DNA from 3 places in the Yersinia antarctica genome. Region 1 is predicted to be linked to each of the others. Evidence: predicted binding sites of a transcription regulator. Region 1 holds the regulator's gene; each other region holds the start of a gene.

Region 1 (3,208 bases):
TTGGCCCCGAAGCCAATGACTTTGGCCAGTTGGAGCAAAGTGTGTCGGAATACGGTGAACACGGCACTGGCTGTTCACGTAAGTATTTACATACCTATGATGAAGCGGTGCCATACAACCAAATTCCCGGCACGTTTACCTCGTGGGAAGCATTACCACAACCCACCGACGTGCTGTTTTATGAAGGGCTGCATGGCGGCGTGGTGACTGAACATCATGATGTGGCGAAACACGTCGATCTGTTGGTGGGCGTGGTACCTATCGTCAATCTGGAGTGGATTCAGAAATTAGTACGCGATACCGGCGAACGCGGCCATTCGCGTGAAGCGGTGATGGATTCCGTAGTGCGCTCCATGGATGATTATATCAACTACATTACGCCGCAGTTCTCACGCACTCATATCAACTTCCAGCGCGTGCCAACCGTTGACACATCAAATCCGTTTGCTGCCAAAGCGATTCCGTCACTGGATGAAAGCTTTGTGGTTATTCATTTCCGGGGTTTGGATCAAATTGATTTCCCTTACTTACTGGCGATGTTGCAAGGATCATTTATCTCTAATATCAATACATTGGTGGTACCCGGCGGAAAAATGGGGCTGGCAATGGAGCTGATTATGGCGCCGCTAGTGCAGCAGTTGCTGGAAGGGGAGAAAATCGGTTAATCTCCTTCATTCTTGAAGCCGCAGTATAGCAATGGCTGGAGAGAAAAAAATAATTTGACTCTATCCCAACCCAAAGTAATTGGAGCTGCAGGTAGGCAGCAAACGAACTCATCCCGATGAGCTTACATAAGTAAGTGATTCGGGTGAGCGAACGCAGCTAACAACCCTGCAGCTTCAAGTACGAAGGGTTTGCTTAGGCGATGTCACGGATCTCAAAACTGTGGGTAATCGTCGCCGCTTTACCCAACATCAGTGAGACGGAGCAATACTTTTCTGCTGACAGCTCAACGGCTCGTTCCACAATTTTGTCGGTCAGACCTTTGCCGCTGACAATAAAATGCAGGTTGATTTGCGTAAATAGACGCGGTGCCTCTTCGCGACGCTGCGAGGTTAATGTCACTTCGCAATCACGCACATCATTGCGGCCTTTTTGTAAAATAGAGACCACATCAATCGCGCTACAACCGCCTGCTGACATTAATAACATTTCCATCGGACTCGGTGCTTTGTCTCCAGCATTACCGTCCATCAACACCTGATGACCTGATGCCGATTCACCCAAAAATGTCAGCCCCTCAACCCACTTTACACGTGCCTGCATAACTCTTGCTCCCGGTTAAATTTTCTGATCCAGACTACCCTTTCATTTACAAACTGGCAATGTAACCCGATGTTCATCATGCTGAAGCGATACAACACAAGACACTGGCTTCATCCTGTGCTACAAACAGAACCGAAAGTGTTGTTTCTAGAATTAAATAGGGTAGCTTCTCAATACTCAGTGGAGGGTTTCTACCCGGTACGTATCTTGGCTATACCTTTCGGCAGTTGAGCAAATTAATATGCTACGAGAAAGTGTATTTTATAAGCACGCCGTACAGGGAACTCTGAGCCCTGTTATGTTAGGCAGCGATAACAACAGAGGATAACAGCGAATGGTTCTCGGCAAGCCACAAACAGACCCGACTCTCGAATGGTTCCTGTCTCATTGCCATATCCACAAATATCCATCGAAGAGTACGCTGATTCACCAAGGTGAAAAGGCCGAAACGCTTTACTACATCGTGAAAGGCTCCGTTGCGGTGCTTATCAAAGATGAGGAAGGTAAAGAGATGATTCTCTCCTATCTTAATCAGGGAGATTTCATCGGCGAACTTGGATTATTTGAAGAAGGCCAAGAACGTAGCGCCTGGGTTAGAGCAAAAACCGCCTGTGAAGTGGCTGAAATTTCTTACAAAAAATTCCGTCAGCTGATTCAGGTCAATCCAGATATTTTAATGCGCCTATCTTCACAGATGGCGAGTCGCTTACAGATTACATCTGAGAAAGTGGGCAACCTTGCTTTCCTTGATGTGACTGGGCGTATTGCACAAACGCTGCTTAATCTGGCAAAACAACCTGATGCCATGACCCACCCAGATGGGATGCAGATTAAAATTACCCGCCAGGAAATTGGTCAGATAGTTGGCTGCTCCCGCGAAACCGTGGGGCGGATACTAAAAATGCTGGAAGATCAAAACCTGATCTCCGCACACGGTAAAACGATTGTCGTCTACGGCACCCGTTAATTCCCCCTAAACTGGTGCCGATACTGTCGGCATCAGTTTTTTAATCTTTTGTGATCAATAAATTTCTGGGGCCTTTATGAAATGGCAACGGCTTATTTATCATCCTGAAGTTAATTACGCACTACGCCAAACATTAGTGCTCTGCCTGCCTGCAGCATTAGGGTTCGCTCTCGGCGAACTTCGGCTGGGCTTGATGTTTTCTCTGATACCCGCCTGTTGCAACATTGCCTCACTGGATACACCACACCAACATTTTTTCCGGCGTCTGCTGGTCGGCGGCGCGCTGTTTACTGTGAGTAGCTTCCTAACCCAGCAACTGCTGCTATGGGGTATTCCGTTGCCTGCTGTCATGCTCAGCCTGGCATTAGTTCTAGGAGTGAGTGGGGCGATTAGCCAATTGAATGGCCATTTGTTACCCGCGGCACTGATTGCTGCTATTTTCAGCCTCAGCATGGTGGGCCGCGCTCCGATCTGGCAAGCCCCGTTGCTGTGTGCCGTAGGGACACTGTGGTATGGGGTGTTTAACGGGTTATGGTTCCGACTCTGCAAGGATCAACCGATTCGCGAACCTTTGAGTCAGCTTTATCGCTTACTAGCCGATTATTGTGACACCAAATACAGCCTGTTTGCTCAGCACCTTGAGCCGGAAAAATCGATACCGCCGCTGCTGGACAGACAACAGGCGATTATGGACAAGATTAATCAGCTTTATCAGCAATTTAATCTGATTCATAACACCACGAAGAAAGAACAAAAACGGTTGTTGGGATTGTTCCAAATGGCTCTCGATTTGCAAGAGCACATTACTGCGGCCCTGATTCAGCCAGAAAAAGCACAAGAGTTAATGGAGCAGACACAGATTGAGAGCGTGATACGCCGTAATTGCCAGAAAATCTCAGCTCAAATGCGCAGCATCGCCAACGACATTCTCTATCACCACCATGCTGATGAGCATTTCACTGCCGATGATGGTCT
Region 2 (3,208 bases), 2.7 Mb from region 1:
GCAATGAATTGAACTGGGCCAGTTTGTCTTTCATCAGGAAGTCGATACCGTAAACGGCTACACGACGATAGTCACCGATGATACGGCCACGGCCATAGGCATCTGGCAAACCAGTCAGTACACCAGATTTACGGCAGTTCAGGATGTCTTTGGTATAAACGTCGAACACACCTTGGTTGTGTGTTTTACGGTAATCGGTGAAGACTTTTTTCAGTTGTGGGTCAAGTTCACGACCATAAACTTTGCAAGAGCCTTCTACCATTTTAATGCCACCGAATGGGATCAGTGCACGTTTCAATGGTTTTTCAGTCTGCAAGCCAACGATGGTTTCCAGATCTTTATTAATATAGCCAGCATCATGAGATGTGATGGTTGCAGCTACGTCGGTATCGAAATCAACTGGCGCATGGGTGCGGTTTTCCAGTTTGATGCCTTCCATAACCTGCGCCCACAGTTTGTCGGTCGCATCGGTAGGGCCGGCAAGGAAGGACTCATCGCCTTCATAAGGGGTATAGTTCTTCTGGATGAAGTCACGAACGTTTACACCGTTCTGCCAGTCACCCTTGGTAAAACCTTGCCATGCTTTGGCCAATTTTTCATTAAGTTCGGTCATAATGCATCTACCTTTTAATGTTAATTTCTTCGAAAACCAGACGTAGCGGCCACATATTAATGTTGCTGGTCACCGCGCAGATAAATTACCCAATAAGTCAACCCAACCAATAATCCGCCACCAATGATGTTACCGATAGTGACTGGGATCAGGTTATCAATAATAAAGTTACTTACGGTTAAGTGAGCAAATTGCTCAGGTGTTGATCCTATGGATTGCCAAAATTCAGGCGAAGCGAAATTTTTAATCACAATACCCATAGGAATCATAAACATATTTGCGATGCTATGCTCAAAGCCGCTGGCAACAAACATCCCCACCGGTAAGATCATCGCGAACATTTTATCCATTATGGTACGGCCGGAGTAACTCATCCATACCGCCAGACAGACCATCAGGTTAGCTAAAATACCCAAACACACCGCTTCAATAAAAGTATGGTGCAATTTATGGTCGGCTGTTTGCAAAACATTCAGACCCCATTGACCATTTGCCACAGTATGTTGGCCTGCGAACCAAATAAGACACACAAAGAATAGTGCACCGAACAGATTCCCAATATAGACATTAACCCAGTTACATGCCAGTTGACGCCATGTGATACGGCCGCTGGCTTTAGCGACAGTTGTGAGTACGGTCGATGTGAAAAGATCACCCCCACACACCACCACTAACATTAGCCCCAGGGAGAAACAAATACCACCAACCAACTTGGCAAAGCCGAAAGGCACGCCAGCAGTACCGGTAGTCGCTGTAATATAAAAAACAAACGCAATTGAAATAAACACACCAGCAGTAATCGCTAAATAAAAGGTTTTTAGCGGATGCTTGGTGGCTTTATAGACACCGGCATCTTCGGCTACTTTAGCCATTGCCGCAGGTAATAATGCATCGAAGGGGTTGTCAGCTTTCACACTAACTCTCTCTTAAGGGTTAATAAAGCACAACGAGATACTAGCAAAGCAGTATAGCGTGAAAATTGATATGGATCATATTGCGCGAGTTTAGTTAGCTGTGAAACACCATAAAATATAGGGCTAATGCGATTAACTTATTGATTATTAATTGAAAAAAATATTTTAATATTTACAAATAATTTTGATTGGACTGTTTTAAAGCCGTTGAGAAGGTTAACTAAAAGGGGTATTTGTAGTTATTTTTATTATTATCAGTCATTAAAAATTAACTATTCATTCACCTATTTATCTATTTTATCTGGTCGCTAAATAATGTTTGTCTAAAGGTGCTATTACGGCGTCAGAAAATAACGTTTTTTTATGACAAAAACAATTGTTGAGCGCGGCGATTTGTATTTATTTTCGTCAGGATTAAATGCAGTACTAAATTAAACGGCGCTGCCAAAAGACAACGCCGTGGGTCGTTTTCTGCTGATTAGCATTTAGCTATTTGCTGGCAGAAAATGTTTACTCGCTTTTAGCCCAATAGCGGCGTTTGGCAGTTTGCAACTTCTCATAAGCACCTAGTAGTGCCTGATGAGCTGGTAAGGCTTTTAGATCCTCATCAACACTGAACAGGCCATTGAAGCGCGCCTCACCCACCAAGGCTGCTGAGGCTGCATCTACCGCCTCCTGACCATACATTTTCACAAAGGCAGTGTAATATTGTGCCGCTTCACGATCCGGCTCCTGAGTCAGTAACAATAGGGTTTGCAGGCAACGGTAATAGTTCGCTTGTTTTGCCGTAAAGACTGAAGAGTTAAAATCTTGCGTCCATTCAACCCAAATCAGTGCTTGCTCCAAATCACCGCCAGCCAATGCCAGCATGGATTTCAGCTCACCGACACGCAGGGTATACCAGCCGTTATCTTTACCCGAGGCGATACCCAGCAATTCACGTACGCGGGCGAAATCATCCAACCCTTCATCATCCAACTGCTGAATGAGCGCCAGATATTCCCCAGGTTGCCAGTCACTGCCGGGCAGGGCCAGCAAGCTGTCTCGCAGATGCACACCCATGGTGTTGTTCGCCATCAGCAAATCTTCGGCAGGATAGATATCAGACCAGCCTGGTACCAAAATCCGGCAGGCATAGACACTTAAATGCTCATAATCAGCGATATACACTTCGGCGTTTTCTTGCTTGAAGATAGCCATCAGGGTAGCGAATTCTTCTTCTGTGCTGCCTTTAAAGCTCCAGTCCACAAATGGATAGTCGGCCTTGTCTTTGAACATATCCCAACTGATCAAGCCACTTGAATCGATAAAGTGGGTTTCCAGATTGGTGTGCTCTGCCACCTCTTCGTCATCGAAGGTCGGCGCGGTAAAGACGTCCAGGTCTTTCAGGCTACGGCCCTGCAATAGCTCAGTCACGGTGCGTTCCAGCGCGACACCAAAGTCAGGATGTGCACCGAATGAGGCAAAACAGGTGCCATTTGACGGGTTAAACAGTACTACGCAAATAACCGGATAAGCGCCACCTAGAGAGGCATCGTAAGAGAGAATTGGGAAACCTTCTTCTTCCAGCTTGGCAATGGCTTCTACCACACCTGGATAGCGGTTTAACACCGCAGCAGGGATCTCCGGCAAGCTGATAGATTCTGCGATAATACGGTTTTTAACTTTACGTTCAAAGACT
Region 3 (3,208 bases), 2.0 Mb from region 1:
GTCATGGCAAGACGCGCCGGGGCGTCAAGTGTTGCCACCAACGGCTTATTCACTCGCGCTGTTTCCACGCAAACCATGGTTTTAAAACCCTCGTTTGGCATATCAACCATGCTACTAGACAACTCTGCACCTGGATTCCATGCCACTACATCACTTTGGTGATGATGATGTACTTCAATGGTGCGTTTGAGCGCCGCATCTTTTATCAAGCTATAGGCTTCGGGTTGTGTGTAGATACGGTCAGTCTGGCCGTTGAACACTAAATCGCCTTGTTGTGTGGCATCGGCAATTTTTAGCACTTTATCGAAGTATTTCTCACCCAGGCCACTGACTTTAATCTGGTCGATGTCGCCAATCTGGAAGTAAGTATGTAGCGCGGCTACTGCCTGATAATCACCGTGTGATTCCAGCTCCATTTCGCACTCATCACCTAGCTTGAAGCGGGCAATCAATGTGAAGGCATGCGGCCAGTATTTACGGGATTCATCACTGTCTTCCAGTGTGAAGGTCAGGATAACTCCATTCTCGTTTTCATCATGGGCACTGAGAGTCCATGGCAGTAGACGGGCAAAACCATGAGAAGGTTGTGCTGATGGACCAAACCAAGGCCAACAGATTGGCACGCCACCACGAATAGCGACGCCATCTTTAAACGGCGTGTTATTGCTCAGCCAAATGATAGGTTGCTCACCGCTAGGTTGATAGGCCAGCAAATGAGCGCCTTGTAGGCTTACTGCGGCACGCACCTTCGGATGAGAAACCACCACTACCGGCAATTCATCCAGTTGGCGTTGGCTGATGTAAGGCGAAATTTGTTCAACAACAGGTAGGGTGAATACTTTCTCGTTCATTCGTTTGGCCTTATGGGAAAGGGAGCAGGGATCCTTTGAATTTCAGACTCTCGATAATATCACAGGCTGTAAATCTTGTAGCAAATGGACGACACCGTAGTGGTGAATCATTGATATTGCGCAATTTATTATAGCTACAAATAAAAAAGCCACCCGAAGGTGGCTTTTGGCAGAAATCTACATCAATCCATTATTACTTGGAGATGTGAGAGATCAGGTCCAGAACTTTGTTTGAGTAGCCAGTTTCGTTATCGTACCAAGAAACCAGTTTCACAAAGTTGTCGTTCAGCGCGATACCGGCTTTAGCATCGAATACTGAAGTCAGTTTTTCGCCGTTGAAATCGGTAGAAACAACGTCGTCTTCGGTGTAGCCCAGAACGCCTTTCAGCTCGCCTTCTGAAGCCGCTTTGATAGCAGCACAGATTTCTTTGTAAGAAGCTGGTTTTTCCAGACGTGCAGTCAGGTCAACAACTGAAACGTTAGGAGTAGGAACGCGGAACGCCATACCTGTCAGTTTGCCGTTCAGTGCTGGGATAACTTTACCAACTGCTTTAGCGGCACCAGTAGAAGAAGGGATGATGTTCTGGGATGCGCCACGACCGCCGCGCCAGTCTTTATGAGACGGGCCATCAACAGTTTTCTGCGTTGCAGTAGTTGCATGCACAGTGGTCATCAACGCTTCAACGATACCGAACTTGTCGTTGATAACTTTAGCCAGTGGAGCCAGGCAGTTAGTGGTGCAAGAAGCGTTAGAAACGATTTCCTGACCCGCGTATTCTTTGTGGTTGACGCCCATAACAAACATAGGGGTGTCATCTTTAGAAGGACCAGTCAGAACCACTTTCTTAGCACCGGCAGCGATGTGCTTACGTGCTGTTTCGTCGGTCAGGAACAGGCCAGTTGCTTCAGCAACAACGTCAACGTTAACTTCGTTCCACTTCAGGTTAGCCGGATCTCTCTCTGCGGTAACACGGATGGTTTTACCGTTAACAACCAAGTGGCCGTCTTTTACTTCTACAGTACCGTCGAAACGACCGTGGGTAGAGTCGTATTTCAGCATGTACGCCATGTATTCAGCGTCCAACAGGTCGTTGATTGCAACGATTTCGATGTCAGAACGTTCCTGAGCAGCACGGAAAACAATGCGACCGATACGGCCAAAACCGTTGATACCTACTTTGATAGTCATATATTCCACCAGCTATTTGTTAGTGAATAAAAGGTTGGTTGTAAAATTACAAAAACCTTGCCGAGCGTCAAGCGGAATCGTGTCAATTATTGCTACAAATCAAACCAACGACGTTAGATCGAACATTAATCACGCGTTTCCAGATACGATTAGCCTCATTTTTATATTGGGGCGAATTATTCAGTTTAAAGTGAGAATCGGTAATATTTGCGATTTTTATCGCATTTATACCCAAAATGATTGGCGTTGCAGGTAGGCAGCTAGCGAACGAATCCCGATGAGCTTACATTAGTAAGTGATTCGGGTGAATGAGCGTAGCTAACAACCCTGCCGCGTCAAGTATAAAGGGTATATGCGGTTGTCACTTTGATGGCATACAGTTTAGGACAATTTTAACTGCTTTGTTGTTAATTTTTTGTTATTATTAAACGTTGTTTTCGTTGACTTTATTCCCTGCCAGAGAACCGCACAAATGGCTAAAGAACTGAACTCTACACCCGATATTGAGAAACTGTCCGATATTCAGCGTCATGTCACCCAGCAGCGCGGGACAGAAGCCCCGTTTAGTGGCAAATTGCTGCATAACAAACGCGATGGCATCTATGAGTGTCTGTGTTGTCATCAACCTTTGTTTATCTCAGAGTCGAAATTTGACTCTGGCTGTGGTTGGCCGAGTTTTTACCAACCTATCAAAGATGACTCTATCCGCTATATTGATGATAATTCACACAATATGATTCGAGTTGAAATTCGTTGTGGTAATTGTGATGCTCACTTAGGCCATGTTTTCCCCGATGGGCCGCAGCCTACGGGCGAGCGCTATTGCGTGAACTCGGCGTCATTGAATTTTGTTGATGACCAGAATGGCGAGCAGATTGCCGGTTGATACTCAACGATTATGCATGTTGAAAAATCGATTCAGCTTATTATTCGTTTTGCTAAGGATACTTTGATGGAGCTTGAAGACCTGATTTCAGTGATGACACCTGAAATTTATCAACGTTTGATGCAAGCGGTTGAGTTGGGTAAATGGCCGGATGGTGTGGCACTGACACCTGAGCAGAAAGAGAATAGCCTGCAAATGGTAATGCTATGGCAAGCCCGTCACAATGAGGATGCTCAGCATATGAGTATTGGCACTGATGGCCAAATTGTGATGAAAACCAAG

What was found. The regulator CRP, encoded in region 1, controls carbon source genes, mostly activating them, when cyclic AMP is high. The targets are predictions, from matches to a motif close to ATGTGANNNNNNTCACAT.
Positions count from the first base shown of each region.
Region 2: the regulator CRP is predicted to act here: its motif matches at 1,591-1,608, upstream of focA (formate transporter FocA).
Region 3: the regulator CRP is predicted to act here: its motif matches at 2,248-2,265, upstream of gapA (glyceraldehyde-3-phosphate dehydrogenase).

Region 1 covers NZ_JBSJQF010000001.1:283,865-287,072, reverse strand. The annotation lists gene ACWJJO_RS01130 (phosphoribulokinase) at 1-665, shown strand, start outside; gene ACWJJO_RS01125 (OsmC family protein) at 859-1,266, opposite strand; gene crp (cAMP-activated global transcriptional regulator CRP) at 1,601-2,233, shown strand; gene ACWJJO_RS01115 (YccS/YhfK family putative transporter) at 2,310-3,208, shown strand, end outside.
Region 2 covers NZ_JBSJQF010000001.1:3,024,153-3,027,360, reverse strand. The annotation lists gene pflB (formate C-acetyltransferase) at 1-613, opposite strand, end outside; gene focA (formate transporter FocA) at 670-1,527, opposite strand; gene ycaO (30S ribosomal protein S12 methylthiotransferase accessory factor YcaO) at 2,038-3,208, opposite strand, start outside.
Region 3 covers NZ_JBSJQF010000001.1:2,261,986-2,265,193, forward strand. The annotation lists gene ACWJJO_RS10420 (D-hexose-6-phosphate mutarotase) at 1-851, opposite strand, end outside; gene gapA (glyceraldehyde-3-phosphate dehydrogenase) at 1,045-2,040, opposite strand; gene msrB (peptide-methionine (R)-S-oxide reductase MsrB) at 2,513-2,926, shown strand; gene ACWJJO_RS10435 (YeaC family protein) at 2,993-3,208, shown strand, end outside.